2 regions of the Alkalihalobacillus sp. NPDC127517 genome follow, and region 2 is predicted to be linked to the other one. Evidence: predicted binding sites of a transcription regulator. Region 2 holds the regulator's gene; the other holds the start of a gene.

Region 1 (15,375 bases), on a different contig from region 2:
CTAAAGTATCACTTAGCACCTGACGAATCATTTCATACATATCCAGAGTGGCGTGCAAAAGGGTTAGAAGAGGAAGCTGAAAAAGGTTCTGCTTTCTTAAGCATCACTGGCTCTGATCCGGATTTACTAAAGGGCGTTGACCCTACTCGCATTGCAAATGCTAACAAAGCAGCCGGAGCGGCATTAAATGGGTTCAGAAGATACATTACTTCTGACAAAGTGAGTTGGTCGATTGTTGCTGTGCCATCAGTAGGCTGGGCAGAAACGGTTTTCCCTGAAGAGCAAGGCGAAAGAGCGGTTGAAAAGCTTTGGAATGCTATATTTGCAGCGACTCGAATTGATCAACCGGATCCAGTCGCAGCATGGAAAGAACATCTGGCTACATTAGATGAAAAGATGGACATTTTAAACCAACAGCACTTCCACGCGCTTCATTACACGGCGGAAGGAACAGATTTAACAATTGAATTACCAGAAACGCATCTTTGGGTATCTGGAGGCAGCATTAGCAAAAGTGGTGTAGACTTTGTAGCAAACATGCCTACGGAAGAAGTCTTTACAGCTGCGAAGAAAACTGGCGTAAATGGTCAAGTAACAAGCACTAAGCCATTAAGCTATGGCGGCTCACTTATCGAGAATTTCACGCTCACTTTTGAAGAAGGTAAGATCGTGAAAGCCACAGCCCAAAAAGGTCAAGAAACATTAGAACGACTTCTTGAGAACGATGAAAACTCTCGTTACATCGGTGAGGTTGCATTGGTTCCACACCAATCACCGATTTCTGATACAAACATTATTTTCTTTAATACACTATTTGATGAGAATGCATCAAACCACTTAGCCATTGGAAGTGCCTATGCGTTTAATATTGAAGGTGGTAAAGAAATGACAAATGAAGAACTTGAAGCAAACGGAATTAACACAAGTCAAACTCACGTTGACTTTATGATTGGTTCTGGAACAATGAATATTGATGGAATTCATTCCGATGGGTCAAAGGTACCTGTCTTCCGTGATGGAAACTGGGCTATTTAAATTCAACTTTTAAAAGAAAAACACTTCTACGTGTGATTGTAGAAGTGTTTTTCTTTATAACATTATTATTAGTTCTTTAATCGCTCGCCACGTCGTACTTCTTGGAACTTACGAGTCTCACTAACAATTACACCAGATAAGAATAATAAAGCAATTAAGTTAGGAATCGCCATAAGTGCATTAAAGATATCTGCAATTCCCCAGATTAAGTCAAGCTGTGAAACAGCCCCCACAAATACAAAGAGTACGTACACTATTTTATAATAATGAGCATTATGGTCACCGAATAAATAACCAAAACATTTTTCTCCATAATATGACCATCCAAGAACAGTTGTAAAGGCGAAGAAAATGATTCCAAATGTAACGATATAGCCTCCGAATCCAGGTAACAACGCATTAAATGCCTCACCGGTTAAAATACCAGAGCGATCCGACTCCATTCCAGAGTATAAACCACTTATGACAATAACAAGCCCAGTGATTGAACAAATGATAATGGTATCTAAGAAAGTTCCTGTCATAGATACAAGCGCTTGTCTGCCTGGATAGTCTGTTTTTGCAGCCGCTGCCGCGATTGGTGCTGAACCAAGTCCGGCCTCGTTTGAAAAGACCCCTCTAGCTACCCCGTAACGAATCGCTGTCCCTAGTATTCCACCTGCAATTGATTCGTTAGTAAAAGCGGCCGTAACAATAGTAGAAATGGCTTCTGGGACAAGCGTAATATTCATAAAGATAATGACTAATCCACCAAGTAAATAAACAACGGCCATAAATGGCACGATAATTGATGCAACACGTCCAATTCGCTTAATTCCACCTAAAATTACCAATCCAGCAAGAATCATTAATAGTAGGCCTGTGATCCAAGGAGCAATATTGAAACTAGATTCAAGCGATGCAGCTACCGTGTTAGATTGTGTCATATTTCCAATTCCGAAAGAAGCTAAGAATCCGAAAAGAGCGAACAACACAGCTAGCCATTTCCAACCTAATCCTTTTTCTATGTAATACATTGGCCCACCTGAAAACTGACCATTTTTGTTTTGCACACGATATTTTACCGCTAATATCGCTTCTGCATATTTTGTTGCCATTCCAAAAAAAGCAGCTACCCACATCCAAAAGATAGCACCTACACCTCCAAGTAAGATGGCAGATGCAACACCAGCAATATTACCAGTTCCTATGGTGGCAGCTAAGGCTGTCATTAATGATTGAAAATGTGAGATATCTCCTTTTGCTTTATCCTTCTCTTTTTCTTTCGATGGAAAGAAAACTAGTTTTAGCGCGTAAGGAAGATTAAAGATTTGTAAGAATCCTAAACGAAATGTTAAAAAGACACCTGTTCCGACGATCAGAATTAAGGTAATTGGCCCCCAAACAATATCACTCGTTACAGACACGGCCAACTCTAACCATTCGATAAAACTTGACCAAGCATTTAAAATAAAGTCCATATTCCTTCCCCTCTCGCTACACTTCGATACTGTACATCATCAAAGTCTAATGTATTTCCTTTGTTTTCGTCAATATGTTTGTCATATAATTCGACATAAACAATCTAACTCCTTTAATTGTTTCTTGAATCCATATAATAGAGTAAAGGGCAATACCTCAAATTATGAGAACGTTTCAAAAAACATGCTACTGAGAATGTATTCTCAGCAGCATGTTTTTGCCTTAATAACTAATTTTAAACGACTTTTCCCGTTCAGTGACATTCATATCACGATCCTGAATGGTTAAAACACTTGCAAACCGGTTCCCTTTTTTTAATGCTAGAAGAAACGATTTAATTTCTTTTTCTTCTCCCTCTGCTTCTAATTCAACTGTTCCGTCATCGTTATTCTGCACCCAGCCTACCAAGTGGTTATTGACAGCTAATTCTTGTGCAAAATACCGGAATCCGACACCTTGTACCCTACCATTTATATGACAATGAGTTCGCTTCTTCATCGTATCCCCCCTATCTATCATTAAATGACCGAATGTAGAGAAAATTAAACATGACGATTTTTTAATAGTGCTAATGAACGCTCAATGTCTAACACTCTTATCTTACGGTTATCTGATTTGGCCCCTTTTACAAGAAGATTTTTTATTTGATCAGGTGTCAAAGATGCGCTCGATTGGAGAAGTAAAGCAACTGCACCTGCACAGTAAGCCGTAGCCATAGAGGTTCCCGACATTTTTGTGTAATATCGATTTTTGTTAACTGATTTTTGAAACCTGTTTAAAAATGACTCTGGATTTCGTAAGGATGTGACATTCAATCCTGGAGCATAAAGATCTGGTTTTGGTTGCCCATATATCGTGGGGCCATTACTTGAGAAATCAGCAGGTAAAGCGTCAGGGAACGTAAGATGATCAGTGGAGATTGCACCAACAGTAATAATTTGCTCACTAACACCTGGACTCGAGATGGTAAAAGGCTCTGGACCATCATTACCTGCAGCTGTAATGACCGTAATTCCAGACCTCCATGCTTCATCCACTATTTTAACAATTGGATCATCTTTTACTGTTCGGTATTTCGTAGCGTGTGTTCCAATTGATAATGAAATCACATGGATTGGTCGGTTAGGGTTTTTTTGATTATATTTCATACACCAATCTACACCCTGTATAATCGTTTCAATTGTACCTGACCCCGTTCGATCTAAAACCTTAACGCCTATAACGTTAGCTTCTGGTGCAATTCCTTTTAATAAACCTTCTGATCGAGATCCATCTCCTGCGATAATTCCGGCACAGTGAGTCCCGTGACCGTTATCATCATATGCCTTTTCCTTTTGATTAATAAAGTCAACAAAGTCATAGATTCGATCCTTTAAGTCTTCATGTTGAAAAATTCCTGTATCTATTATGGCGACATTAATCCCTTTACCGGTTTCGATCAATCGAGTTTGACTATTCCTTTGTTTCGTTGAGTTAAAACGCCACATTAAAGCATTAACCGTTCGATTAAGATACACTTTTTTAACTGAAGGGAAATGTGTAACAATGAACTCTAATCTTTCGAGAGTTACATCTGCGCTACAACTTGATATACACGAAAAACGGTTACGGACATGACAGCGTCGATGACCATCTAAAATATGTTCAAGAACAAACGATTGTAAAAAAACGTTTGATTTTTCAAATTCAATTATAATTGAAACCCTTTGCCTCTTTTTCATCATTTGTTCAAGAAATGGATGTACAATTATCGGTGCAAATCGAAATGAATGATGAAGCTCTAAAATGGAGTCCCGCAGCGGTTTATCAAGCTTTGAAGCATGTTTCCTTATAAATTTAATCATAGAATAACGAAACATAAAATCCCCCCACTCCAATTACTCTACCTTACACAATATGAATCTTTTTCACCTTCGATTAGAACAACGTCCTATAAAATAAGACAAAAGGCTTATGAATCAATTTCAGAAAATAAAATGTAAGGGTTTTCAAAAACGATTTTATGGGGTATACTACAAATATCACAAAATAGACACAACTTAGACACGCAATATTCATATATTAGCTATAACCAATTTTGTTTTAGGAGTTGATGATAATGGGTATCTTTTTCTTCTACATGTTTGTTGCTAGTGCTACTCCTTTATTTCTATGGCTTGAGTACCGAAAACTTGCTATCGCAAGCATTCCGGGAATTATTGCATTGTGGGTACTTGGCTCCATTTATATCATAAATCCAACATGGTGGATTGAAGCATGGTTTATCTTTACGTTTTCTGTAAATGTTATATTAGCTCATTATGCTGCAATTGTCCTTTACGGCATGCCGTTTATTAAAGCAAAACGTCTTGAGCGTCAGCCAAAACGTCTTGTATAAACGATAAAAAACCACCCAATTGACATTGGGTGGTTTTTGTTATTAATAATGCTGAGGTAAATGAATACCAAATTCTAATACAAAATAAGAACCGATAACAATAACTACAGCGATGAAGATGGCAAAGATTGTATGACCAGCTTGTGTCACGCCATCTTTTCCTTCGCGAATATGCATAAACATAAACAATTGAACACCAGCTTGAACGAAAGCAAACAGAAAGATTACAATGACTTTAGCAAGTGTCGATAGATCTGTGTACAATGCAATCCATACTGCAAAAAGCGTCAATAGAATCGATCCAAGAAATCCAATGATGTGTGACCAAGGAGTATGTGATTTATTTTGACTCATCTTACAATCCCCCCAGACCCATTAGGTAAACACCTGTGAAGATAAAGATCCAGATCACGTCAAGGAAGTGCCAGTAAAGACTCGCGATGAATACCTTTGACGTTGTACGTGGTGTCAACCCACGACGTTTCACCTGAATAAGTAGCAACACAATCCAGCCGATACCAATGGATACGTGTAGTCCGTGTGTACCAAGTAACACAAAGAATGCTGACCAGAATGCACTTGTAGATAATGTAGCCCCTTCATGAGCATAGTGCCAGAACTCATAAATTTCAAAACCGACAAATCCTAGACCAAGTACAAGCGTAATAGCCATCCAAGTAATTAACTGCTTCACTTTTCCTGCTCGCATCGCATGAATGGCGAGGCCACATGTAAAGCTACTAGTCAAAAGTAGGAATGTCATAATTAAAACAAGCGGTAAGTCAAACAAATGGTCAGCCGTAATTCCACCAGCTGTTCGATTAACTAGTACAAAGTATGTGGCAAACAGCGTTGAGAAAAGGGCGAATTCTGCTCCGATAAAAATCCAGAAGCCAAGAATATTATTCCGACCTTCAGCTGATTGAAATTCAAGCGGTTCATTGGCGTATTCTGCATCTTGGGCATGGGCCATTTACTTCGCCTCCCTTGCACGTTTTTCAGTTTCTTCAATTTCCTCTACACTTACATAGTAACCATCATCATAGTCAAATGAACGGTAAGCCATACAAGCGAAGATTCCAATTGCACCTACAATACCCATCCAGAACCATTCAAAGACAAGTCCAAATCCTGCGAAGAACATGAAACATCCCATAACGAACGGAACAGCTGTGTTACTAGGCATATGAATCTTTTCGTATTTGTCGATCTTATTCGGATCAATTCCTTTTTCTTTCATATCCCAGTAAGGATCCATTGATGTAACTTCTGGAACCTTAGCAAAGTTATAATGCGGCGGAATCGCTGAAGAGGTAGCCCACTCCAATGTACGTCCACCCCACGCATCTCCTGTTGTCTCTCTTGGAGAGTAACGGAAGCTGTAGTAGATGTTATAAACAAGAATAATAAAGGCAAGACCCATAATAAAGGCTCCGACCGTTGAAATAAAGTTCAGTGCAAACCAACCGTCTTCCACACCATAGATATGAATACGACGAGGCATTCCGTCAAGTCCTAAGAAATATTGTGGGAAGAAACAAATATTAAATCCAGCCACAAAGATCCAGAAGAACCATTTACCAATGCGTTCGTTTAGCTTATGACCAAACATCTTCGGATACCAGTAAATGAACCCACCAAAGCAGGCAAATACTGTAGCCGCGATTAGTACATAGTGAAAGTGTGAAACTAGGAAATACGTATTGTGATATTGGTAGTCAGCAGCAGCCATTGCAAGCATAACTCCTGTTACCCCACCAATAACAAAGTTTGGAATAAACGCCACAGACCAAAGCATAGGTGTCGAGAATGTAATCCGGCCTTTATGCATGGTTAGAAGCCAGTTAAAGATTTTCACCCCTGTTGGGATTGAAATCGCCATCGTTGTAATCGAGAAGAACGAGTTAACAACAGCACCTGAGCCCATTGTAAAGAAGTGATGCACCCAAACAAGGAAACTTAATACTGAAATCGCAACAATGGAATAAACCATCGCGTTATATCCAAATAAACGCTTTTTAGAGAACGTTGTAATAATCTCTGAGAAGATACCAAACGCAGGAAGTGCCACGATATATACTTCAGGGTGTCCCCAAATCCAGAATAGGTTGGCCCAAAGCATTGGCATACCACCGTTGGTTAAGTTAAAGAAATGTGTTCCGAATAAACGGTCAAACGTCATTTCAGCTAAAGCAATTGTTAATACCGGGAACGCAAGAACAATAATCATTGAAGTGATTAATGTTGTCCACGTAAACATTGGCATCATCATAAGTTTCATGCCTTTAGCACGCATCTTAAAGATCGTTACCATCATGTTAATCCCAGTTGCTAATGTACCAATCCCTGAGATTTGTAGCCCTAGCAAGTAATAGTTCTGCCCTGGACCAGGGTTCAGTTCATTTGAAGCGAGTGGCATGTAACTGGTCCACCCTGCAGATGGAGATCCACCAATGATAAAGGAAATATTAAATAGTCCCATACCAATAACAAATGTCCAGAAGCTTAAGTTGTTTAAAAATGGGAATGCAACGTCTCGTGCCCCAATTTGTAATGGAATCACGACGTTCATTAAACCGATTAAGAATGGCATTGCCATGAAGATAATCATGATCGTACCGTGTGTTGTAAAAATTTCATTATAATGCAGTGAATCTAAAAATGTCATATTTGGTGCAGCTAATTGCGTACGCATCATTAATGCGTCAATTCCTCCACGGAAAAACATTAAGATCGCAATTAAGATATACATAATCCCTAATTTTTTATGATCAACACTCGTAATCCACTCATCCCAAAGCCATCTCCACTTTTTAAAGTATGTGAGCACAAACACGGCTCCAATGGCAGAAATCAGGATGGAGATTTGGGCGCCTAAAATTAGCGGATCTCCAGTTATAATAAATTCATCCCATTTCAAAAGTAGCGTCCCCTTTCATTTGAAAGTACTTCACTTGCTATTCGTTAGCAGCTTGACTTTCAAACCCTTCTATCTCTCCAGAATCTGATTGTGTTAACGCAGGCATCTCATATGCTTTACCGGCACGAGAGTGTGGATTAATTGGTTCATATCCCATACGCTCCCAAGCGTTAATCGCATATTCTGCATCAGTTGAATGATCAACCCAGTCCAAGTGTGTTGAACTAAATGTCATTTCTGAAGCTGAACCAGGCACCATCAGTTTGTCATACTCTTCTTGAGTTAACTCAGGGGCATCTGATTGTGTTTCTTCCACCCAAGCATCAAAATCGCCTTGCTCTAATGCAACTACATCAAACTTTTGTTCGGAGAATCCCTCACCTGTGTAGTTGGCATTACGTCCAGCATATGTCCCCACATGATCTGCTTGTAAGAACAATTGTGTTTCCATTCCGGCCATATTATATTTTTGACCACCTAGCTGAGGAATCCATAAAGCAGCCATGGAATCAGCAGAAGTCAATTTAAACAAAATCGGACGGTCAGTTGGGATATTCAAGTAATTAACTGTTTCAATCCCTTCCTCTGGATAACTAAAAATCCATTTCCAGTTTACGCTTGTTGCATGTACAACAACAGGCTCTTTATGAGCTGTCGCAGCTGGAGCTTCCTCAAGCTCAAAGATTGTCATAATTGTCGGTACAGAAAGAATAATAACGATAATGACAGGTATGATCGTCCAAATAATTTCTAACTTATGACTTCCTTCAATCTCGGGTTGATAACCCTTATGATCATCTCGTTCTCTATATTTGACTAGTATAACTGTTAGTAGAATAAAGACTACAAGAACAATTAATAGCATGAATCCAATAGAGAACCAAATGAGCCAAGCCTGCGATTCTGCAACCGGGCCTTTTGGATCCAGCACTGTCATATTTCCACATCCGCTCAAAAATAGGCTCAACGCAAGGAACGCTAGCCACTTTAGAGACTTACCATTTTTCAGCAAAGGTATCACCCTTCTTCCTAAGACGTAATTGCATAAACTTTTTGTGAACCCTTGAACATACCTTTCATTGCTTATATCCTACCATAAAACATGACACGTAAGGGTAGCATTTACACAAACTCTCACAAAAATATCACAAATTTTGCGGTGTGTTTTACTGACTTTGCCACATAATTGGAAATATATTGCACTCAATAAAATACTACCCGAAATTCACCATAATTATGTAATGAGTGAGAAGGTTTATGTGCAAAAGACTTTATGATTGTGACATATTTCGAGCGAAAAGTACAATTTTTTAACCTTAAAAAAACCTTATCTTAATTCCCTGCATTAAAAGGGAACATTGATAAGGCTTGTTTGCTAATTAAATAACTTCCAATCGTATATGCTTCCAATTCATCTTGAATGGAAGAACGTAAATTCCCGTGTTCATAATAAGCAAGCTGATACGGTTCAAACTCTCTTTCATCTGCAAATGACTGATTTAAAAACGTAGCTGTATCATTTAATGCATGCTTTCCACTTTGCATCACTTCAAAAAAGGAAACAAATCCATGCATCGTACCATTATAACGAGTCGCCTCCACTGGTACTCCAGCAGCCGCTAACTTTGCTGCGTACGCCTCGCCTTCATCTCGCAACGGATCAAATTCGGCAGTAACAATAAATGTTTGTGGCATGTTTTTTACATCTGCTTCAAGAGGCGAGCTGTATGGAGACTGCCACATCATTTCATCAGGCGTATATGTTGATCTTGCTAGTTCCATTACATTTCTTGATAAAAGATAGTAGCCGCTTGAATAATGGTCGCGTGAGTAGAAATCTTCATCAAGGAATGTGGTTAACGGGTACAACAAGGCTTCTGCTTTCACTGATGGTCCGTCGAGGTCTCTTGACATCATTGCTACAGATGTTGCTACATTCCCCCCTGAACTATCGCCAACAACCGCAATATTACCAACATCTACATCATATTCAGATGCATGACTTACAATCCAATTCAACGAATCATATCCGTCCTCGATAGCCGTTGGAAAAGGGAATTCAGGTGCTAAACGATACTCAACCGCAACAACAATGCTGTTTGTTCTAGCTGCAAGTGAGCGGACAATATTATCGTGAGTATCAATATTTCCATAGCCCTTCATGAAAGCTCCTCCATGAAAATAAAGAATAACTGGGTGTGGACCAGCCTCTTTTGGTTGATACATCCGAGCTGTCACTGTACTTGAATCTGAAGTTGGGATATCAACTAGTGATCGGTCAAACCGAGATGAACCTTTTGCTGCTAAAAAGGATGGAGCTTTTAAATCGGTTGGTAAAAGATTATTTGCAACTGCATGTAAGATAACAGCTGTTTTTACTGGTACTTTACCTGCCTCTGTATTTGTCCATGCATGCACTGTAATGGTCATTGTAAGCAAAATCATAATGAGTCCTAGAGACATTGAGGCAACAAGGATTAGTCCTTTACGCATAAAAGCCTTCAATAAAACATCTCCTCCACTAAACATAAGATTATGCTACTCAGTATAGCAGAATTAATGAATAGTGGAAGAGATTGCAAGAGATTTCTTTAGGTTGTCACACATTTAATCTAGGGTGTTCCAGTTTTCCTCTATAAACTCATCTCTACCCGATTGCTTACGGTCTTCTTTATATGCTTTCCGTTCTTTCTTATAGAAATCCTGATGCTCTTCCTCCGCAGGGAAAAATGTATCGGCTGCTAAAATTTCTGTGACGATTGGCTTCGCAAATCGCTTACTTTCTGCAAGTTGTTGTTTTGATTGCTCAGCTAGTTGTTTTTGCTCTTCCGTATGATAGAAAATAGCTGTTCGATATTGATCGCCACGGTCCTGAAACTGTCCACCGGCATCCGTAGGGTCAATTTGAACCCAAAATAAGTCCAATAATTTTTGATACGAAAACACTTCTGGTTCAAATACAATTTCTACTGCCTCATAGTGTCCAGTTTCACCTGTTTTCACTTGTTTATAAGTTGGATCCTGAACGGATCCACCTGTATAACCCGAGGTGATAGAATGAATGCCAGGCTGTTCATCAAATGGCTGAACCATACACCAGAAACATCCACCTGCAAATGTTGCTTTCTCCATGTTCGATCTCTCCTTTACAATTCAAGCTCTTCTCTTAACGAAAACAGCGCTTTTTCCTTTGATTTTGCTTCAAGCATACAATCGATATCCGCGTCTTGAACGACTTCCATAAGTCTCTGAAAATCCTCAATCCGAATGAGATCGGCGTGCGCAGGATCTGTGTCGGACCGCCTCCCGGAACTGATATGAACTTTTGGTTGATACGGGGTATGCTTCCACGTTTGTTTGACCGATGTAAAAAGCTCCTTCAATTCATCTGTTGTCCGACCAAAACACATTTCATGATGAATATCAAAACAAATCGTTACCCCACATACCGCTGAAATATCTAACACATCTTGGGTATGAAAGACTTTATCATCATTTTCAAGCCGAATCATGTCTTTTACAGAGTCAGGCAAAGTTTTGAATACGTCACTGAATGTCTTTTTCGCTTTTTCCTTATCCCCGTAAGCGCCACCTGTATGTATAATCATATCTGTTCCGCCAACAGCACGTAGAAAATCATGATGATATTGTAAGTCTTTTTTAGCATTTTCAACGACATGTTCTCTAGGAGAATTTAAAACCGAGTACTGCCCTGGATGCATGGAAAGTCTCAACTCATACTGTTTCTTTAACCTTTGAATTTCATCAAGCTCTCGCTTTACGTCTTGATCCAATTGCCATTCCCACGTCATTTCAGGATGGGTTGCAAATGGAATCATATCGCTCGAAATCCGGAAGAAGAAGATTTCATGGTCTATATTCCACCTGAGGACCTTTTTAAGTTGGTCAATATTATGTAACGTAAGCTCTTTAATAATTGACATTCCTTTATCCTGCATTGTTTTCAAACGACACGTTTTGAAAACGGTTGGGATACTTAGGTTTTGACATGGGTATCCAAGACGCATGGTTCATTCTCCCTCTTTAAAAATTATAAAGTGATCTCCTGAGATTCAAATTCGATTTCATCTTTTGTACGACTGTATTTCACTTTAAGATTATGTTGCCCAAAATACCATGCATCCTGTTCTTCTACATAAAAAATACAATCATCTATTTTAAATTCCGCTAATGGGCGCTCTGGTTTCTCTTGACTAATACCAAGTGAAAAGCCACTTTGAAATGAGCCACACCCTCCGTAGCGTGCAAAGAAACGGATATACTGATTCTCTTCTGTATCAAACTGATCTTTAAACCAACGAACAGCTGGTTTAGTTACTTCTATTTTCATGTCAATCCTCTCCTGTCCCTTTCGTCATCCTATCATATCAATTTATAGCGTAAAAAACCATGAAAGCGTACAAGCAACAACCCAATTATTTTTCCTTAAGGCAACTTTTTAGACTGTTTGCATATTTTAAAGTAAACAACAAGATCAAGGAGTGACTCAAAAATGAATTATAAAAAAGCTGTAGGCTATGCTACCATCCTTCATTCCCTTGGTGGGTTATCCAAGGAACAGAAAAGTCAATGGCTCTCTACCTTATCCACTCAAAATCCAAAGAAAAAAACGAGATAAAAAACACAAAAAACGAATGTCATGGGTAGATGAACATTCGTCTTTTTGTGGATTTTATCCTAACTTAATTGAAGTGTCGTATCAAGTAATTCGATCAGCTTCACTATGTCAGGTTTGCTAATTTGTCCATCGGCTCCAACAGCTTTTCCTTTATGGAAAAGATCTTCTGAGATAATGGATGAGAAAATAACAACAGGAGTTTGTTCATAGGTTGGATGCTCTTTAATACGCTTTGTCAGATGATGTCCATCCATTTGTGGCATTTCAATATCGGTAATAATTAGGTCTACCTTACTAGTAATATCCCCTTGTTCACTTAATGCATCCCAGGCAAGTTGTCCATTCTCAAACGTTGTTAATTTTGTATAGCCGGCTTCAGTGAGCGTATCTTGCAATAGATGACGGAGCACCCCTGAATCTTCGACGATCACAATGTGTTTGCCTCCGCGATCACGAGGAGTTAATGAATGGATGGATGATCGATTCATCCCGGCATCTGGATGGACTTCAACCACGATTTTTTCGTAGTCAAGCATAAAAGCAACATAGTCTTCCATTTTAACAATTCCAGTTACATGGCTATGTTCGCCTTGAGACAGTTCATTTGGCTTTTCAACCTGTCCCCAGGAAACTCGGTGAATTCTTGACACATTATGTACACGGAACGCTACCTTTAATTTGTTTAATTCGGCCACGATAAATTTATGAGTTGTCGGTTGTCCAAAATCCTTTACGTCCAAAACGACGGACAAATCAATCAATGGGATGATTTCATTGCGAATACGAATGACGCCTTCTACATAAGGATGACGATTCGGTGTTGCTGTGACGTCAACAGGTTGAACGATTTCTCTTACCTTTAATACGTTAATCCCGTACGTCTCTTTACCAACCTCAAACATAACAAGCTCGAGTTCATTGGTACCACTCTCTAATAATATATTTGACTGTGACATTTGGGTCATTTCGTTTCCCCCGTTTTTATAGACTCTTGTATAGTCAATCCGTAGCAGACTATCCTCTCTTTTAATTTCGGCAGGAAGACGCGCGAAGTTAAGCAAAAGCACAAAAAAACATCCACTGAACGTATTCAGTGGATGCATAATTGGTCTTAAACAAAAATCTCAACATCACCTTGTTCTCTTAATTCTTCAAGAATATCATTTGCTGCTTCAGAGGTCTTTTGTGCCTTTAACTGCTCAGCAATTGTATCTTCTACTTCTTCAAGAGCTGGAGGTTCTTCTTCTCCATCTGCCGCGGCAATGATTTCATCGTAGGTAGATTGAATTTCTTCATCTGAAGGTTCTTCAATTTGAGCCTTTTGCTCGATGTATTTTTGTGGCTTCATGCCTTCTTTTATTTCAGTCTTAAACTCATCTACTGTTAAATCTTGTTCGCTTAAAATTTCTTCTAAGTCTTCATCTGATTCAAGCTGATACATAGCTTTGATTTGTTCAAGCTGTTCGTCTACTTCCTCGTCTGTCACTTCAACATTTTCTTCATTCGAGGCTTGTGTTAAAAGCTCTGAATTAACAAGTAAATCAACAGATTGATCCTTAAGCTGTTCATCCACTTCTGTAGAAGACGGATCACCTTGACCACCCATCATCAGCTGCTGTTGTTTTGCATTATTGTATTCAGCGACAAAGTCGTCTTTTAACAGATCTACACCATTAATTGTGGCAACAACATCAGGTATGTCTTCAAAGTTTGTTTCCGCAATTGCAGGTTCTTCTGTTTGTGGTTCATTTTGATCGTTCTGGCCTTCAGCATTCTCATCTGATTCACCGGAGCAAGCTGCGAGTCCAACCGCAAGGGCAAAAGCAGAGATTCCAAGTATAAATTTGTTTTGCATTTCGTAGACCCCTTTCTTAACAAGCATCTAGAGGCAGTGTAACACAGGATGAACAAGCAATTAAACTCATACGTAATTAATGGAGTAAATTGTGTAATCGTATCAAAAACAAGCAAGCCTAAACCCCTGACAAGCCACGCCTTCAAGGACAAACTTCCTTAATTATCAAAAATAGTGTGAAATAAAAAATCGTCTAACAAGGTAATGAGCGCAGGAAATTCTCGCTGCAAAAACCACGGATTTGGGCATCTGAGTAGTATTTCGTTAACTGTTGAATAAGAGCCGGATAACATCCAGGATGATTAAGCCCATCTACATACGTTGAAATCCCATCAAAATCCGAACCAAAGCCAATGGATCTCTCTCCACCTAACACACACAAGTATTCAATGTGACGAATCACATCATCGATTGTAGCTAACCCAGTATCAGAGAGAAATTTCGGCAAAAACACAAGACCCATATATCGGTCATTTTTAAATAACGCTTTTGCCTGCTCATCATTTAAATTACGTTTATGTCCGCATATACCTAATGCATTTGAATGGCTCGCAATCACGTATTGAGAATGCTCTACGGTATCCCAGAAGCTTTTTTCGCTTAAGTGTGAAACATCTGTTAATAACTTATGCTTGTTATGATTCTCAATCATACGTTTTCCGAAATCCGTAACACCTGCTCCTCTTGACTCTTCAATTCCATCTGCAACCAGGTTTGCTTGATTCCATGTTAAGCCGACTGATAAAATCCCCTGCTCAATTAAAAAGTGATGTTTCCACTCGTCTGACCCAACCGCATCCATCCCTTCTAGCGTGAGAATGGCGCCAATCTCCCCTTCCTTTAATAAGGCAATATCTGACCAGTTCTTAATATGTTTCATTTCCTGATATGGTTGAATCACTTTTTGATGAAATAGGTGGATTTGTTCAAGGACCGCTTGAAACTTTAATTCTTGTTTAACAAATGGTTCGATAAAAATAGCAAAACATTGAAGTTTCACTCTCCCACCTTTTAGCCTTGTTAATGTCACGTCCAACTGATTGCTGTCTTTAAAAGATTGATTTGGATTCATCCATAACTTTAATAGC
Region 2 (15,375 bases):
GAATCATTGGAGCTTTTCATGCAAAAAAGATGGAAACCACTCCTAGTTTACGTGAGTGGCAGCATACTTGGTTGTATCCTTTTTTATCTTATTGGCTTTTATTTATATTGAAAATGCCTCCAGGGAGTTTCCCTAGAGGCATAAAAGAAATCGCACTTAGCGATCGTTATGATTGATAAACTCAATAAAGTGAGTCAGAATCGGTACATCGGTCAGAAGTAACACAGGTAATAGCAATAGTGTTAGACCTAGAGCAACAGGAGTAAGAAGCATTGTACGGCATGCACTTTTAAATTCAGACATTATTATTCTCTCCTTTTTCAAGACGAAATTGTCACAAAAAATTCATATCTTTCAATCTATGAAATGAATCATACTCCTATTAAATAAAAAAAGCAATCATTTTGTTTGAAATTTGTTCAGAATTTATAGTTGCTTTAAGTTGAATACCGTGGTAAGATATATCTTGTGTCACAGAAACGGTATGAACATTACGATTTTGGTCATACTGATGATATACACATTATATAGCGACGCGGGGTGGAGCAGTCTGGTAGCTCGTCGGGCTCATAACCCGAAGGTCGAAGGTTCAAATCCTTCCCCCGCAATACCGAAATGAGAAAAAACCGAGGCGGAAGCTTCGGTTTTTTTGCATGGATTAGCCATTCGCATCTTTTATAAAAATCAGCTAAACTGGATAGGTGAATGAGTGATAAGGGGAGGCCCTTTACGTGAAGGATGAATTTGAATTTATTGATCAGATTAAACCAGCTTCGCACCATCAACCTTCATTAGTAATGGGAATTGGTGATGACGCGGCGGTTTATGCATCGACCGAAGGCATGCGGGAAGTTGTTTGTGTAGATACGATGATTGAAGGCGTGCATTTTACAAAGGATACATTATCACCGTATCAAATTGGCAGGAAGGCTCTCGCAATTAATGTTAGTGATTTGGCAGCGATGGGAGCAGTGCCTCGCTTTTATTTAGTCTCTATCGCCATTCCGTCTCTTTGGAATGATGAAGACCTAAACGATCTATATAAAGGGATGCAGGAACTCGCGGACAAATGGAAGATGGATCTAATTGGTGGAGATACGGTTTCTGCTAAGGAGTCACTCGTCATTACGGTTACTGCAATTGGACAAGTGGAAGAAGCGGTCTCTTTGTATCGAAATAAGGCGGCTCCAGGAGATATCGTATTTATTACGGGGACAGTTGGTAGCTCGGCGGCAGGACTTGGGTTGCTCCTGGAAAAGGGACGGTATGCTTCGTTTAATAAGTCAGAGGCTGAGCTTGTTTTCATGCACCAACAACCAGAACCGCAAGTTGAGGCGGGCCGGTTATGTGCGAGGACACAGGCGAGGATATCTTTAAACGATATTAGTGATGGTGTAGCAAGCGAAGCAAGTGAGCTGGCAGTAGCAAGTGATGTGTCCATATACCTTGAAGCGGATCAGATCCCTTTTCATCCAGCGCTTGATGAGTTCGATAAAGGGCAGAAGCTTGCGTTTGCCTTTAACGGTGGAGAGGATTTTCAACTGATAGGTACAATAGAAGAAACAGCATTTTCACTATTCTTGGAGGACGCTCTAAAAGCAGGCATTCAAATCCAACGAATAGGCAAAGTGAAAGAAAAGGCTGAGCATCCGGTTTATGTTACAGAGAATGACCAGTTAAAACCTTTACAGAAGGGAGGGTTTAACCATTTTAAAAAATGATGAAGCAATGGGAAGATATAAAAAGCAAGTTCATTCTCCACTTGAGACGATGGAGCTTGCAGAAAAACTAGCAAAGCTTGTTCGGCCTGGTGATGTCATTACGCTTGAAGGGGACCTTGGAGCAGGGAAAACCCACTTTTCGAAGGGGCTTGCAAAAGGGCTAGGTGTGAAAAAGGTTGTGAACAGCCCGACTTTTACAATTATTAAAGAATATGAAGGCAGGTTTCCTTTTTACCATATGGACGTGTATCGTTTAGATGAAGATAGTGAAGAAGATATTGGTTTAGACGAGTACTTCTACGGTGAAGGGATTACGGTTGTAGAATGGGCTTCAAAGATTGTAGAACAACTGCCTGAGAAGCGATTAGATATTACCATTCGTCACGCAGGAGAAGAAAAAAGATATTTGCTGTTTCAACCACATGGTGAACATTTTGAACAGCTTTGTAAGGAGTTAGCAGAATGGGAATAACGTTAGCGATAGATACATCTTCATATGTGCTCGGGGTTGCTGTATTAAGAGACGGAGAGGTTGCAGCAGAACTCACTACTCATATGAAGAAGAACCACTCTCTTAGATTAATGCCAGCTGTGACTGATGTACTAGCAGAGCTTGATCTAAGTCCCAAAGACATTACAAAAGTTGTGGTGGCAGTTGGGCCGGGGTCTTATACGGGTGTTCGAATTGGTGTGACAACAGCTAAAACACTGGCTTGGACTCTAGATGTTCCGTTAGTTGGAGTGTCGAGTCTGGAGGTTATGGCTCAGCAGGGACGCTACTTTCAAGGGACGGTTTGTCCAATTATTGATGCGAGACGCAATCGAGTGTATACGGCTTGTTATTCGAGTTTGGCTTATGGAGAGTTATCTCTTCAAGGAGTGGAACAATTAATTGAACGTGAGCAATTATTTGAGAGCTTAATAGAACAAGGAAAACCGGTTTTATTTACGGGTTCAGACATTGCCCTGCATAAGGACATCATCCAAGAGAGGCTTGGAGCGCTTGCGCATTTTGCGCCGCCGTCTAAACAGCTGCCAAGACCAAGTGAGCTTGCCGCATTAGGTGAGGCAAAACAACCGGTTCAAGATGTTCATAGCCTTGTTCCTAATTATCTTCAGCTTTCAGAGGCTGAGGCAAAGTGGGAAGAAGCACAAAGAGGCAAGGCCAATGAATGAGGGTCCAATTCGGTTCATGACTCATGATGATATTGACCAGGTGATGGAAGTGGAGTTAGATGCGTTTACGTCACCATGGACAAAAGAGATTTTTGAGAACGAATTAACACTTAATCATTATGCTCATTATATTGTGTATGAGTTAGAGGATCGTATCATCGGTTATTGCGGATTTTGGTTGATTGCAGGGGAAGCGCAAATCACAAATATCGCTATTCATTCTTCTGTGCGTGGAAAAAAAAGAGGCGAAGAGTTACTAGGTGCAACCATCACGTTAATTAAAGGGATGGGCGGAACAAAGGTTTCGTTAGAAGTAAGAGAATCAAATGTAGTCGCCCAGGGCTTATATCAAAAGTTCGGAATGAAAAAAGGCGGCATACGAAAAAACTACTATCAAGACAATGCGGAGGACGCATGGGTTATGTGGGTGGATTTCTAATATGACAAAGATAAAACGAATTTTAGCAATTGAAACAAGCTGTGATGAAACAGCGGCATCCGTTATTGAAAACGGTACGATCATTCGTAGTAATGTAGTGGCCTCTCAAATTGAAAGTCATAAACGCTTTGGAGGGGTAGTGCCAGAAGTAGCATCGCGTCATCATGTTGAACAAGTAACACGAATTATTGAGCAGGCGTTAGCGGAAGCAGAGGTTCGTCCAGATGAGCTTGATGCCGTGGCGGTAACGGAAGGACCCGGACTCGTTGGAGCGTTATTAATTGGAGTGCATGCGGCAAAGGCTATGGCATTTGCGCATGGTCTACCTTTAATTGGGGTTCATCACATCGCGGGGCATATTTATGCCAATCAGCTTGTTCAACCGATGCAGTTTCCATTGATGGCACTCGTTGTCTCAGGTGGGCACACAGAATTAATCTATATGGAACAGGACGGGCAATTTGAAACAATTGGGATGACACGAGATGATGCTGTCGGTGAGGCGTACGATAAAGTGGCGAGAACGCTTGGTCTGCCTTATCCAGGGGGTCCTCATATAGATCGTCTCGCTCATACCGGTTCTCCAGAGATGAATTTCCCTCGTTCTTGGTTAGAGCCTGATTCATTAGACTTTAGCTTTAGTGGGCTAAAATCACATGTACTAAATGTGGTTCACAACCAGAAGCAGCGAGGCGAAGAGCCAAATATACCGAATTTAGCAGCTAGTTTTCAAGAAAGTGTAATTGATGTGTTAGTAACGAAAACAAGAAAAGCTGTAGATCGATATGAGGTAAAGCAACTAGTCGTTGCAGGTGGAGTTGCTGCAAACAAAGGATTGCGTGCGGCACTTGAAAAGGAGTTTAGCGAGACAATGACACTATCGATCCCTCCACTTTCATTATGCACAGACAATGCCGCTATGATTGGTGCAGCTGCTTTTTATCAATTAGAAAAGCAAAGATTTGCTGGATGGGACCTCAATGGCCGTCCAGGTATGGATTTATAATCGTAAGAACCAAAAAGAGTACATTCTTTTTGGTTCTTTTTTTATGAAATGAGGCGTTGCGTGGCACACTATATAAAATGAGAATAAGCTGTGCATAAAGTTATCCACTGGTTGTTAATAAAGTGGATAACTTTATGCGTATGTATTGTAAAGGAAATAATAAGAACGTCATGATCATGTAAAAGGACAGTAAAGAAAGCACGGTGAACGATATCTCCTGTGGAAATGTGTGTGGATAATGTGGATATGTCAGAAAATAGTGCAAAATGTGTCAGGTGGTTTTTATTCGTTTTTCTTATAATCTTAATAATGAGTGTCTGTCCTTCGTGGGCAGAAGCGAAAGCCGGCGGTACACCCATCAGAGAGCAACTGATTATCATCGTGCCAGGTATGAGCTTTGACGAAGCAGAGTGGTTTTTAGGTCACGGTGATCGGGCCTTATGGTCGAGTGCTTATATAGGTGCAATGAATACGAAATCAGCAGGTTTGCATTCTGAACTTGGTAGCGTGCTTACACTCTCAGCAGGGAGAAAAACAATGGCAATCCCGCACACAGCCTCTTATGATAGTGAAGAAGAACTGGAAGGTCAGCGTGCCAAAGATCAATTCATACAGTTTACGGATCACCCAGTGGTAGACGGAATCGTTTATCCACAGATTGAAGCGTTACATAAAGTAAATCAAGACACTCACTATAAAGCCCGTGTCGGACAAATAGGTGACAGGCTTTTTGCTACAGGCATTCGTGCATTCGTTCTGGGAACAAGTGACACAGATCAAAAGCATCGCTTTGGATCGTTTCTGACAATGAATAGTAAAGGGACTACGGACGGTTCGTTGAATGAGAGTGTGATACAAGACACGACGCGAGCGTACGGAAAAAAGATGAATTCAGGCTGGATGATCGATGAAATAGCTAAGCAATCTAAAGAGTACCCGTTTATTGTTGTTGAATGGGGGGACTTATATCGATTGTTTGCGTTAAAAAATCAAATGACTGATGTAGCATATGAAAAGCAACGAGAGCAAGCATTAGGGGAGCTGGAGGCTTTTATACTAAGCGTTCAAGAGGAACATCCTGATATGTGGTTAATCTCTCCGTTTGTACATAAAGAAGCTTACTCGGACAAAAAGCAGCTTGCCCCCATCTACGAATGGACCAGTAATGGAGTGGGAGGGGCATTAGTCTCGGATACAACAAGAAGAACAGATGTCTTAAGTAATGTTGATGTTGCGCCAACCTTGATCCAGCGAATAGGGCTCCCATCTACCGATTATGATCAAGGATTTCCATTAAAGAGAATCATAAAAGAGCCCAATCATTCACAGCAGTTACTTGAGCGAGTGGATCAATCCGTCCATATTTTTAAAACGAGAGCATGGGTCCTATCTATTTATGTAACAAGCTTAGCCATTTTGTTGCTTGGTGTAAGTGGATGGACGTGGTTAGGCAAGAAAAAGGAAACACAAAAAACATGTCTAGAAACTCTCCTTTTATCTGCCTTAAGTTCACCTCTATGGTTTTTGTTATTAGCTAGACTGGAATCAACGATTTCCGCAGTGGGGTTCTTCCTTCTGATACTCTGTTGTTCTCTGTTATGGGGAGGGAGCGTACGGTTGCTTCGAAGCTGGGGAATCCTGCTTACGGCATTGGTTACAGTTCTTGCTTTAAGTGCGGACATTCTAACTGGATCTACTCTTTTATCGCATTCTTACTTAGGGTATGATCCATTGATCGGTGCGAGGTACTACGGGATAGGAAATGAATATGTAGGGATTTATATCATCTTTATATTTGTAATTACTGTTTATTTGGCTAATACCCGTATTACCTGGCTAAGATGGACATCATCAACTGTATTGATTGCAGGACAGTTACTTGTTTTAGGTCACTCACAGCTAGGTGCGAATGCAGGTGGGTTTCTTTCAGCCTGCTTGGCAAGCTTTTTCTGGTTTATGTGGGCTAGTGGCAGCAAGGTAACTAAAAAGAAAATAATTCTTTCTCTAATTGTGAGTGGCGTGGGTTCTTTGATCCTTCTCTATGTTCTACAGGCTGCTAATCACTCATCTCATATTGGGGTAGCTTATGGACGTATACAAGCAGGTGACTTTTCATATATTGCAGATACTATCGCCAGAAAAGTAGAAATGAACATAAAGCTTTTTAAACACTCGAATTGGACACAATTGCTTGTCATTAGTTATCTTTTAGCCGGGCTTATCCTTTTGTTAAGACTGGATCGATGGAGAGATGTGAATAAGCAGGTATTTATTAAAATAGGAGTGTTAGGGTCTGTTATTCTGCTTTTAATTAATGATTCTGGTGTTGTCGCAGCGGCAACCTCGATGTTTTGTGTTGTGTCGATCTATTTTTATTGGAGGCAAATCGAACAAATAGACTACTGATCTTCTGGGATCAGTAGTCTATATTTTAAGCTATTCTTCTAATTGAAGGGTTTCCCATTCTTCCATCAAAGCTTCAAGTGTTTCATTCGCATTGGTAATGGAGGTCTGAAGCTCTGCTGCGCGAACATGATCAGCGTAAACGTCGGGATCACATAAATCCGTTTCGTGCTGCTGAATTGTATCTTCGAGCTCAGCCATTTCTGCTTCTATGGCTTCAATCCTGCGAAGGCGTTGACGTTCCTGTTTTTTTGCTTCTTTATCCTGTGAGTAGTTTTGTTTTGAAGCATGAACATCAGTTGGTGATTGTGAATCGGTAGTTTGTTGCTTGAGTTCCGCAAATTGGCGTTGTTCTTCTTTTTTCTCTAGGTAATAGTCATAGTCACCTAAATATGAAGTCGTTTTCCCATCTGCTAACTCAACCGTTCGAGTGGTTAACCGATTTAAAAAGTAGCGGTCGTGTGAAACAAACAAGAGGGTTCCTGGATAGTCGATCAGTGCCGCTTCAAGGATTTCCTTTGAATCTAAGTCAAGATGGTTGGTCGGCTCATCGAGCAGCAGTACATTTGCTTTTTGCATCATCAGCTTTGCAAGCGCCAGTCGCGCCTTTTCGCCACCACTTAAAGCTTTGACAGGCTTTAATACATCATCTCCACTAAAGAGAAAATTACCTAAAACCGTGCGAATATCTTTTTCAGGGGTCAATCTGTGCTCATCCCATAGTTCATGTAAAACCGTCTTGTTTGAGTGAAGCTCAGCTTGAACCTGATCATAATACCCAATCGTCACGTGAGAGCCAAATCGAATTGTCCCGGTGTCTGGCTCAAGTTTGTTCATAATTGCTTTTAATAATGTAGATTTACCAGCACCGTTTGGTCCGATTAAGGCGACACTTTCTCCACGGTTTAACTCAAGCTGTAAATGATCTAAAATCGTTTGCCCTGAAAAGGATAAACTCAACTCATTCACACGAAGTACTTCATTTCCACTTTGGCGCTCAATGTCAAAGGAGAAAGAGGCTGATTTCTCAGAACCAGCTGGACGATCTAGCCTGTCCATCTTTTCTAACTGTTTTCGACGACTTTGGGCTCGTTTGGTTGTTGAAGCTCGAACAAGGTTAAGAGCGATAAAGTCCTCAAGCTTGGCTACTTCCGTTTGTTGCTTCTCAAATTGCTTTAATTCTTGCTCGTAACGCGCCGCTTTCTCGTCTAAATAGAAGCTGTAGTTCCCTGAATACCTAATCGACTTTTGTCTGGATAGCTCCACCACACCGGTAACAATTTGATCCAGAAAATATCGGTCATGGGAAACTAGCAGAATAGCGCCTTTGTATCCAGTTAGAAACTGTTCTAGCCAGGATAAGGTATCGATATCTAAATGGTTGGTTGGCTCATCGAGAATTAACAAATCTGGTTTTTGTAAAAGGAGCTTGGCCAGTGCAAGTCTTGTGCGCTGTCCGCCACTCAGAGTCGCAATACTTGTTGTGTAATCAAAACTAGAGAAATGAAGTCCTGACAAGATACTTCGAATATCCGCTTCATATTGATATCCGCCTTGATCTTTAAACGTTAGTTGCAGCTCATCGTATTCCTTGATTAATTTGTTGTAGCTTGTCTCATCTGATAATACTGATTGATCCGACATAAGCGCTTCTAGCTCTCTTAAACGCTTCTCCATTTGACGAATGGGTTCAAAAACGGTAAGCATTTCATCCCAAATAGAACGCTCAGATGAAAGTCCACTGTGCTGTTCAAGATAACCAACCCGAACCCCTTTTGGTATCATAATTTGTCCCGTGTCAGGCTGATATTCTCCTGCAATGATTTTAAGGAGCGTGGATTTACCTGCGCCATTTCGACCAACAAGAGCCAGTCTGTCACCTGTTTGTACCTCAAGCTTCACATTCTCTAAAACAGGATCAGCCACAAAGGCTTTTGATACATTTATACATTGTAAAACAATCATAATAAGTCCTTCCCGTGTACAGTTCTTTTTCTCTAGTGTAACGTATAACCAAACATCCTAACAACTTATGAATACTTCTCATGCGAACCCTTACATTCCATGAAAAATAGTGTACAATGGTTGTAGTTCTCTCTTCTAAAAGAGAGGAACAGTCTCGGGAGGAAAGTAATGAAGTCAGAACACGTGAAGATACCACAAGCAACAGCTAAAAGACTTCCGCTTTATTATCGTTTTTTGGAGAACCTACACGCTTCAGGGAAACAGCGAGTGTCATCAACAGAACTGAGCGAAGCGGTTAAAGTGGATTCTGCAACAATCAGACGAGATTTTTCGTATTTTGGTGCTTTAGGAAAGAAGGGATATGGTTATAATGTAAATTATTTGTTATCATTCTTTCGCGAAACATTAGACCAAGATGATCTAACGAAGGTAATGCTGGTGGGAGTCGGGAATTTGGGCACAGCATTTCTACACTATAACTTTTTTAAAAATAATAATACGCAGATTGAGATGGCCTTTGATGTCGATCCAGATAAGATAGGAACGGATGTTGGAGGCGTAGAAATCTACGACCTTAATGATTTTGAGGAAAAGCATACGAAAGAAATTACGGTAGCGATTTTAACGGTACCAGCGACCGTAGCTCAAAAGATTGCGGACAGGCTTGTTGCCTCTGGAGTGAAGGCGATTTTAAACTTCACGCCTGCTAGACTAACCGTTCCAGACTCAGTGAGAGTTCATCACATCGATCTGGCCGTTGAATTACAAGCGCTTGTTTATTTCTTAAAACATTATCCGCTCGATTCACCACAATAAGGAGGATGAAGTAAAGATGCAAATGGGACCATGGAGTATTATTTTAATAGCCATTGTTGCTTTATTGATTTTTGGACCTAAGAAGCTACCGGAGCTTGGAAAAGCATTCGGTTCAAGTTTACGTGAGTTTAAGAACGCAACAAAAGGACTAGCTGATGACGAAGAAGAAAAGAAACGTGAGAAAGACCAAGCTTAATATAAGGATGGATCTCATATGAATCAACAGGACATGTCCATATGGGCCCACCTTGAAGAATTAAGGCGAAGACTCTTTGTCGTACTCGCCTTTTTTATTGTGGCGCTAATTATTGGATTCTTTATCTCATCACCCCTTATCACGTTACTTCAGCAAGCACCTGAAGCACGTGATTTACCTATGAACGCCTTTAAAATGACGGATCCTCTTCGTATCTTCATGACATTTACACTTGCGATCGGATTGGTCTTAATTTTTCCAGTGGTACTCTATCAGCTTTGGGCGTTCGTGAAGCCAGGCTTGCATGAGAGGGAACAAAAGGCTACACTTGCTTATATTCCAATTGCATTTATTTTGTTTCTAGTTGGTGTGGCATTTGCCTATTTTGTTTTGTTTCCATTTATCCTTTCCTTTATGTCTACCATGGCGGATCGATTAAATATAACAGAACAATATGGAATTAATGAATACTTTGCTTTCCTTTTTCAATTAATTCTACCGTTTGGTGCGTTATTCCAATTGCCTGTTGTTGTTATGTTTCTAACAAGAATCGGTTTACTTACACCAGACTTTTTGCGTAAGATCCGTAAATATGCTTACTTTGTCTTATTAGTCATTGCTGGATTTATAACGCCACCAGATTTATTTTCACATTCGATGGTAACCGTTCCATTACTATTACTCTATGAATTTAGTATTTGGCTTTCTAAGCTGACCTATCGTAAGTACAAATTAACTGAAGACGTAGCTGAGAAGAAGCAATCAGATTAAAAATTGAAACGATATGGAGATGTGATTAGACGTGAGTACAGTCAATCAATCGTTATATGAATTTTTGCAAGAACGAACAAAAGAAGTGACTGAGACATGGTTTAAAACGCTTGAAGAAGATGATGTAGATTCAGTCTATTCGGTAAAGGATGCCGATTCCATCTATAAGCTTATGCAGCAAAATGAAGAATACATAAAGAATCTGACTCGTCTTTTTATAGCACCTACTTCTGAAGTCCACAACCAAATTTTAAGTTGGGTTGGTGATATTGGAAGTGATCGAGCGCACTTGCAAACACCTCTGAATCAAATGTTTCGTGAGTTTGTACGAACGAGAGATATCTTTCTTTCATACATTGATACGTTTGTGGAAGAGGCTTCAGTTGAGGTATCGAAAGAACAACACGATGAATGGAAACATCAAATCGTCAAAACACTTGATTTTACGATTCAATATTTTATTAAGAAGATTGATACAAATACAACCGTTCAATTAGAAGCGCAGAAGGAAATGATTAACGAATTAAGTTCTCCTGTTATTCTTCTACAGAACAGTAGTGCGCTTCTTCCACTTGTTGGTGATATTGATACGGCTCGTGCCAAGTCAATTCTTGAAAATACGCTCGCACAATGTGCTGAGAAGGGCGTAGACCATCTGTATCTGGACTTATCTGGAGTAGTGATCATTGATACGATGGTTGCCAATGAAATCTTTCAATTAATCTCTGCCTTATCCATTATCGGAGTGAGAACCACATTATCTGGTATCCGTCCGGAAATTGCACAAACAGCTGTTCAATTAGGACTTTCATTCGACCAAATCAGAATTAAATCTACTTTGGCTCAAGCGTTGGCTGAGAAATAATCTGTATGAGACTGATCATCCTTTGATAGGATGATCAGTCTTTTTTGTTAGTTATCACAACCTAGTGAAGGTTCCACTGGTCCGGTACGAGAGCTCTCCTACAAATAATGTATCTACATTCCTAATTCAACACTAAAAGACTTTGTGAAATTATGAACAAAGTTTGTCATTCTTCTTCAAACCCACACAAACCAAATGAAATCGCTTATACTATGAGTAGAAAGAGAATGTGAAACATTTCACATAATAAAAAACAAGGAGGAATTCATATGTTTAATCGATTTCTAAGAGAAAGTAAGTGGGCTTCTGGAATACTGGTATTCTTACGTTTGTATCTAGGTTGGACTTGGTTAACTTCAGGTCTTGGAAAAGTAACTGGGGAATTTTCTGCAGGAGGATTCTTGCAAGCAGCTGTTGCCAATCCAGTGGTAAAAGGTGAAGAAGTCGTTTATCCATTTTATGTGGGCTTTCTTGAGAATGTCGCATTACCATATGAAGGACTCTTTAGTACCGTAGTTGCTTGGGGAGAAATAGTAGTCGGTCTTGGATTAATTTTAGGTTTCCTGACTACTGCTGCTGCTTTCTTCGGTATCATGATGAACCTGTCATTTTTACTCGCAGGAACTGTTTCTGTAAACCCGATTATGATTGTACTTGGATTCATCATCTTAGTGGCAGGGTTTAATGCAGGTAGATTCGGATTAGACCGGTACATTCTTCCAATCATCAAACGCAAATTGAATAAAAATAATAAGCATATGGATCGTCTAGACACTAGACCAACTGAACAGCCGGCTTAATACAAAAGCCGCCGGAGACATAACTAAATATCAACGAGTAAATGGCGAATAATTCAACATCGAATTATTCGCTATTTACGTTTTCTTAAGTAATATATTGATACGTCTCAGCTATTTTTAATATGAAAAAATAAAAGATGTTTTGAAAAAGTGTGGGAGGGTATATAAAATCATGATAATAAATTTGGAGGAATGGGCGATGAATAAACTTCACGTTTGGATTCCGCTTTTTTTTATGGTCTGTTTGATTGGTTCAATTAGTAGTGAGCCTGTAACCACCAGCCTAGCAACTGATGAGTATACGTCTTCATTTCAAATAAATGAACATTCACAACAACAAAGAGCGGCTTCTACTGAGTCAGTAAGCACACAAACACTTGTATTTAAAGATGAAGCACCAGAGGAGCCACTAAGCGAACGTGAGTCTACCCAAAGACAACATCTGATGAACAATTGGTCAATTGTGATAAATGAACTATCCAAAAAGAAAACGAAGATTGCATACGATGAATTATAACAAAAAAGCCCGTCTCCATTGTGGAAAAGGGCTTTTATGCATGTAATGATTCAGTCTTTCTTTTGCATGTTTTTAATGGTTTTTCGAAGAATTAAGAATCGAATAGCCATATAAAAATCATAGGCGGCTAAAGCAGCTAGCAAGACACCGATAAAAGTCCAACCATTTCGACCGACATTATTAGAAGCGAGGAAGGTAATAAATATTCCAAGTAGAATATAAAAGGTTGCGATGAAGATTGGAGAAATGCCTCTCATATTACCCTCCAATCAAACGCAAGATCATGGACGCGTCAAGATTAGTCATCTGTTCAGCCTGCTCCAAAATCCGTTGTATTTCATCGTAGAATACCACTTGAACAAGAACAACAAATGAGTTTAACGCAATGTGCGCAATAATCGGTACAATAATTCTCTTACTAATTACATACAAGAAAGCGAAGGCATATCCCATTGCAAGGTAAACGAGCAAATGTTCAAAATCCCAGTGAGCGGCTGCGAAGATCAATGAACTGATGGTACTTGCAAAGAAAAAGTTCATTTTCTTATGTAACGAACCGAAAAGAACTTTACGAAACACAATTTCTTCAATAATTGGCCCAAGCACTGCAATAACAATGACCATTAGTGGCACAGCTCTGCTAAGTTGAACAAGTGATTCTGTATTATCCGACCCGGCTTCAATACCAAATACAAAGATCTCAATTAACGCGGCTGCGTATTGAGCGATAAATACAAGAAATACACCGGTAATTGACCAAACAATAGTCATCCCTACACCTGAACGATCCCGATCAAGACTTCCTTGACGCATGTCAGGCAATAGCAATAAGAAAATAATTAACGTACCTATAACGTAGCTTGCAACAGATGAATATCCAATTAACGCGTTAGCTTCTGTAATCCCAAGTGCCTGAAAAAGAAACACGAAAGGAACAGCGCCAAAGAGCATGGCTATGAAGGTTACAAGAATAAACCAATATCTAATGTTCAAAACAATTGCTCCTTTTTTGTGGTTTAATCATTTGTACATTTTATCATAGTCTGTGCAGAAAATCAGAAGGGATGCCTTATGAATATGCCGAATAGAGTAAGAAAGTACAGGGTATAGGAAGTTGTGCAAAGATAGAAGGATTTCGACAAAAAAAAACGAGTAAATGACTTGCAAAAGAGTGCTGGAATGATTATCATAATAAATGTGTTAGCACTCACACCAATCGAGTGCTAATAAAAGACTACTACATAGTACGTAAAGGGAGGGTGTTTTCCTTGTTAAAACCATTAGGTGATCGTATTGTTTTAGAGCAAATCGAAACAGAGGAAACAACAGCAAGCGGGATCGTATTACCAGATTCAGCAAAAGAAAAACCACAAGAAGGTAAGATTGTTGCTGTAGGCGCAGGTCGTGTAACAGATAATGGCGAGCGTGTAGCGCTTGAGCTTAAAGAAGGCGATTCTGTAATCTTCTCAAAATATGCAGGTACAGAAGTGAAATATGAAGGAAAAGACTATTTAATTTTACGCGAGAGCGACATTCTTGCTGTAATTGGCTAATAAAGAGTACATTTTTACGATTTTATTTTAGGAGGCTGACAAAATGGCTAAAGATATCAAGTTTAGTGAAGATGCTCGTCGTTCCATGCTACGCGGAGTAGACGCACTTGCAAACGCTGTTAAAGTAACGCTTGGACCAAAAGGACGTAACGTGGTTCTTGAAAAGAAATTCGGTTCTCCACTTATCACAAATGATGGTGTAACGATTGCGAAAGAAATTGAGCTTGAAGATGCATTTGAAAACATGGGTGCGAAGCTTGTTGCTGAAGTAGCTAGCAAAACCAACGATATCGCTGGTGATGGTACAACAACTGCAACAGTTCTTGCTCAAGCAATGATCCGTGAAGGACTTAAAAACGTAACATCTGGTGCAAACCCGATGGTCATTCGTAAAGGAATTGAAAAAGCAACGGCTGCAGCAGTTCAAGAGCTTCAGAAGATTGCTAAGCCAATTGAAGGAAAAGAATCCATTGCACAGGTTGCAGCGATCTCTTCTGGTGATAACGAAGTAGGCCAAATCATTGCTGAAGCAATGGAGCGTGTTGGTAACGATGGCGTAATTACAATTGAAGAGTCAAAAGGATTCTCTACAGAGCTTGAAGTTGTAGAAGGTATGCAATTCGACCGCGGATACTCTTCACCTTACATGGTAACGGACTCTGATAAAATGGAAGCTGTTCTTGAAAATCCGTACATTCTTATCACAGATAAGAAAATCGGTAACATTCAAGAAGTACTCCCTGTTCTTGAGCAAGTGGTACAACAAAGCCGTCCAATTTTAATCATTGCTGAGGATGTTGAAGGGGAAGCACTAGCAACTCTAGTTGTGAACAAGCTTCGCGGAACATTTAATGCAGTAGCTGTTAAAGCTCCAGGATTCGGAGATCGTCGTAAAGCAATGCTTGAAGATATCTCAATCCTAACGGGCGGAGAAGTAATTACTGAAGATCTAGGTCTTGACCTTAAATCAGCTAACATTTCTCAGCTTGGTCGCGCAAGCAAGGTTGTTGTCACAAAAGAAAACACAACAATCGTTGAGGGTGCTGGTCAAGCAGACCAAATTGCTGGTCGCGTAAACCAAATCAAAGCTCAGCTTGAAGAAACAACATCTGACTTTGACAAAGAAAAGTTACAAGAGCGTCTTGCT

What was found. Region 2 encodes Rex, which represses fermentation and respiration genes when NADH is low (regulators of the CRP and FNR family bind a similar motif). Its sites were predicted from a motif close to TTGTGAAATATTTCACAA; they were not measured.
Region 1: a site for Rex is predicted at 8,847-8,864, ahead of qoxA (cytochrome aa3 quinol oxidase subunit II). Genes of this name have one in related genera too.

The regions. Positions count from the first base shown of each region.
Region 1 is NZ_JBNNQX010000010.1:159,344-174,718, reverse strand. Features, by position in the region: gene ACQKKO_RS15195 (aminopeptidase) at 1-1,035, shown strand, start outside; gene ACQKKO_RS15190 (alanine/glycine:cation symporter family protein) at 1,104-2,495, opposite strand; gene ACQKKO_RS15185 (acylphosphatase) at 2,719-2,994, opposite strand; gene ACQKKO_RS15180 (S8 family peptidase) at 3,039-4,355, opposite strand; gene ACQKKO_RS15175 (spore morphogenesis/germination protein YwcE) at 4,595-4,873, shown strand; gene qoxD (cytochrome aa3 quinol oxidase subunit IV) at 4,916-5,227, opposite strand; gene qoxC (cytochrome aa3 quinol oxidase subunit III) at 5,229-5,846, opposite strand; gene qoxB (cytochrome aa3 quinol oxidase subunit I) at 5,847-7,793, opposite strand; gene qoxA (cytochrome aa3 quinol oxidase subunit II) at 7,831-8,805, opposite strand; gene ACQKKO_RS15150 (alpha/beta hydrolase) at 9,126-10,298, opposite strand; gene msrA (peptide-methionine (S)-S-oxide reductase MsrA) at 10,401-10,925, opposite strand; gene uvsE (UV DNA damage repair endonuclease UvsE) at 10,940-11,821, opposite strand; gene ACQKKO_RS15135 (HesB/YadR/YfhF family protein) at 11,845-12,144, opposite strand; gene ACQKKO_RS15130 (hypothetical protein) at 12,307-12,432, shown strand; gene ACQKKO_RS15125 (chemotaxis protein CheV) at 12,492-13,397, opposite strand; gene ACQKKO_RS15120 (SurA N-terminal domain-containing protein) at 13,544-14,287, opposite strand; gene ACQKKO_RS15115 (dipeptidase) at 14,481-15,375, opposite strand, start outside.
Region 2 is NZ_JBNNQX010000012.1:5,673-21,047, forward strand. Features, by position in the region: gene crcB (fluoride efflux transporter CrcB) at 1-111, shown strand, start outside; gene ACQKKO_RS16300 (hypothetical protein) at 157-303, opposite strand; tRNA gene ACQKKO_RS16305 (tRNA-Met) at 535-608, shown strand; gene thiL (thiamine-phosphate kinase) at 732-1,721, shown strand; gene tsaE (tRNA (adenosine(37)-N6)-threonylcarbamoyltransferase complex ATPase subunit type 1 TsaE) at 1,729-2,193, shown strand; gene tsaB (tRNA (adenosine(37)-N6)-threonylcarbamoyltransferase complex dimerization subunit type 1 TsaB) at 2,184-2,897, shown strand; gene rimI (ribosomal protein S18-alanine N-acetyltransferase) at 2,890-3,336, shown strand; gene tsaD (tRNA (adenosine(37)-N6)-threonylcarbamoyltransferase complex transferase subunit TsaD) at 3,338-4,342, shown strand; gene ACQKKO_RS16335 (hypothetical protein) at 4,589-6,748, shown strand; gene ACQKKO_RS16340 (ABC transporter ATP-binding protein) at 6,779-8,710, opposite strand; gene ACQKKO_RS16345 (redox-sensing transcriptional repressor Rex) at 8,879-9,526, shown strand; gene ACQKKO_RS16350 (sec-independent protein translocase protein TatAY) at 9,543-9,722, shown strand; gene tatC (twin-arginine translocase subunit TatC) at 9,741-10,493, shown strand; gene ACQKKO_RS16360 (STAS domain-containing protein) at 10,525-11,358, shown strand; gene ACQKKO_RS16365 (DoxX family protein) at 11,628-12,158, shown strand; gene ACQKKO_RS16370 (hypothetical protein) at 12,358-12,675, shown strand; gene ACQKKO_RS16375 (DUF4305 domain-containing protein) at 12,726-12,932, opposite strand; gene ACQKKO_RS16380 (CPBP family intramembrane glutamic endopeptidase) at 12,934-13,668, opposite strand; gene groES (co-chaperone GroES) at 13,944-14,228, shown strand; gene groL (chaperonin GroEL) at 14,272-15,375, shown strand, end outside.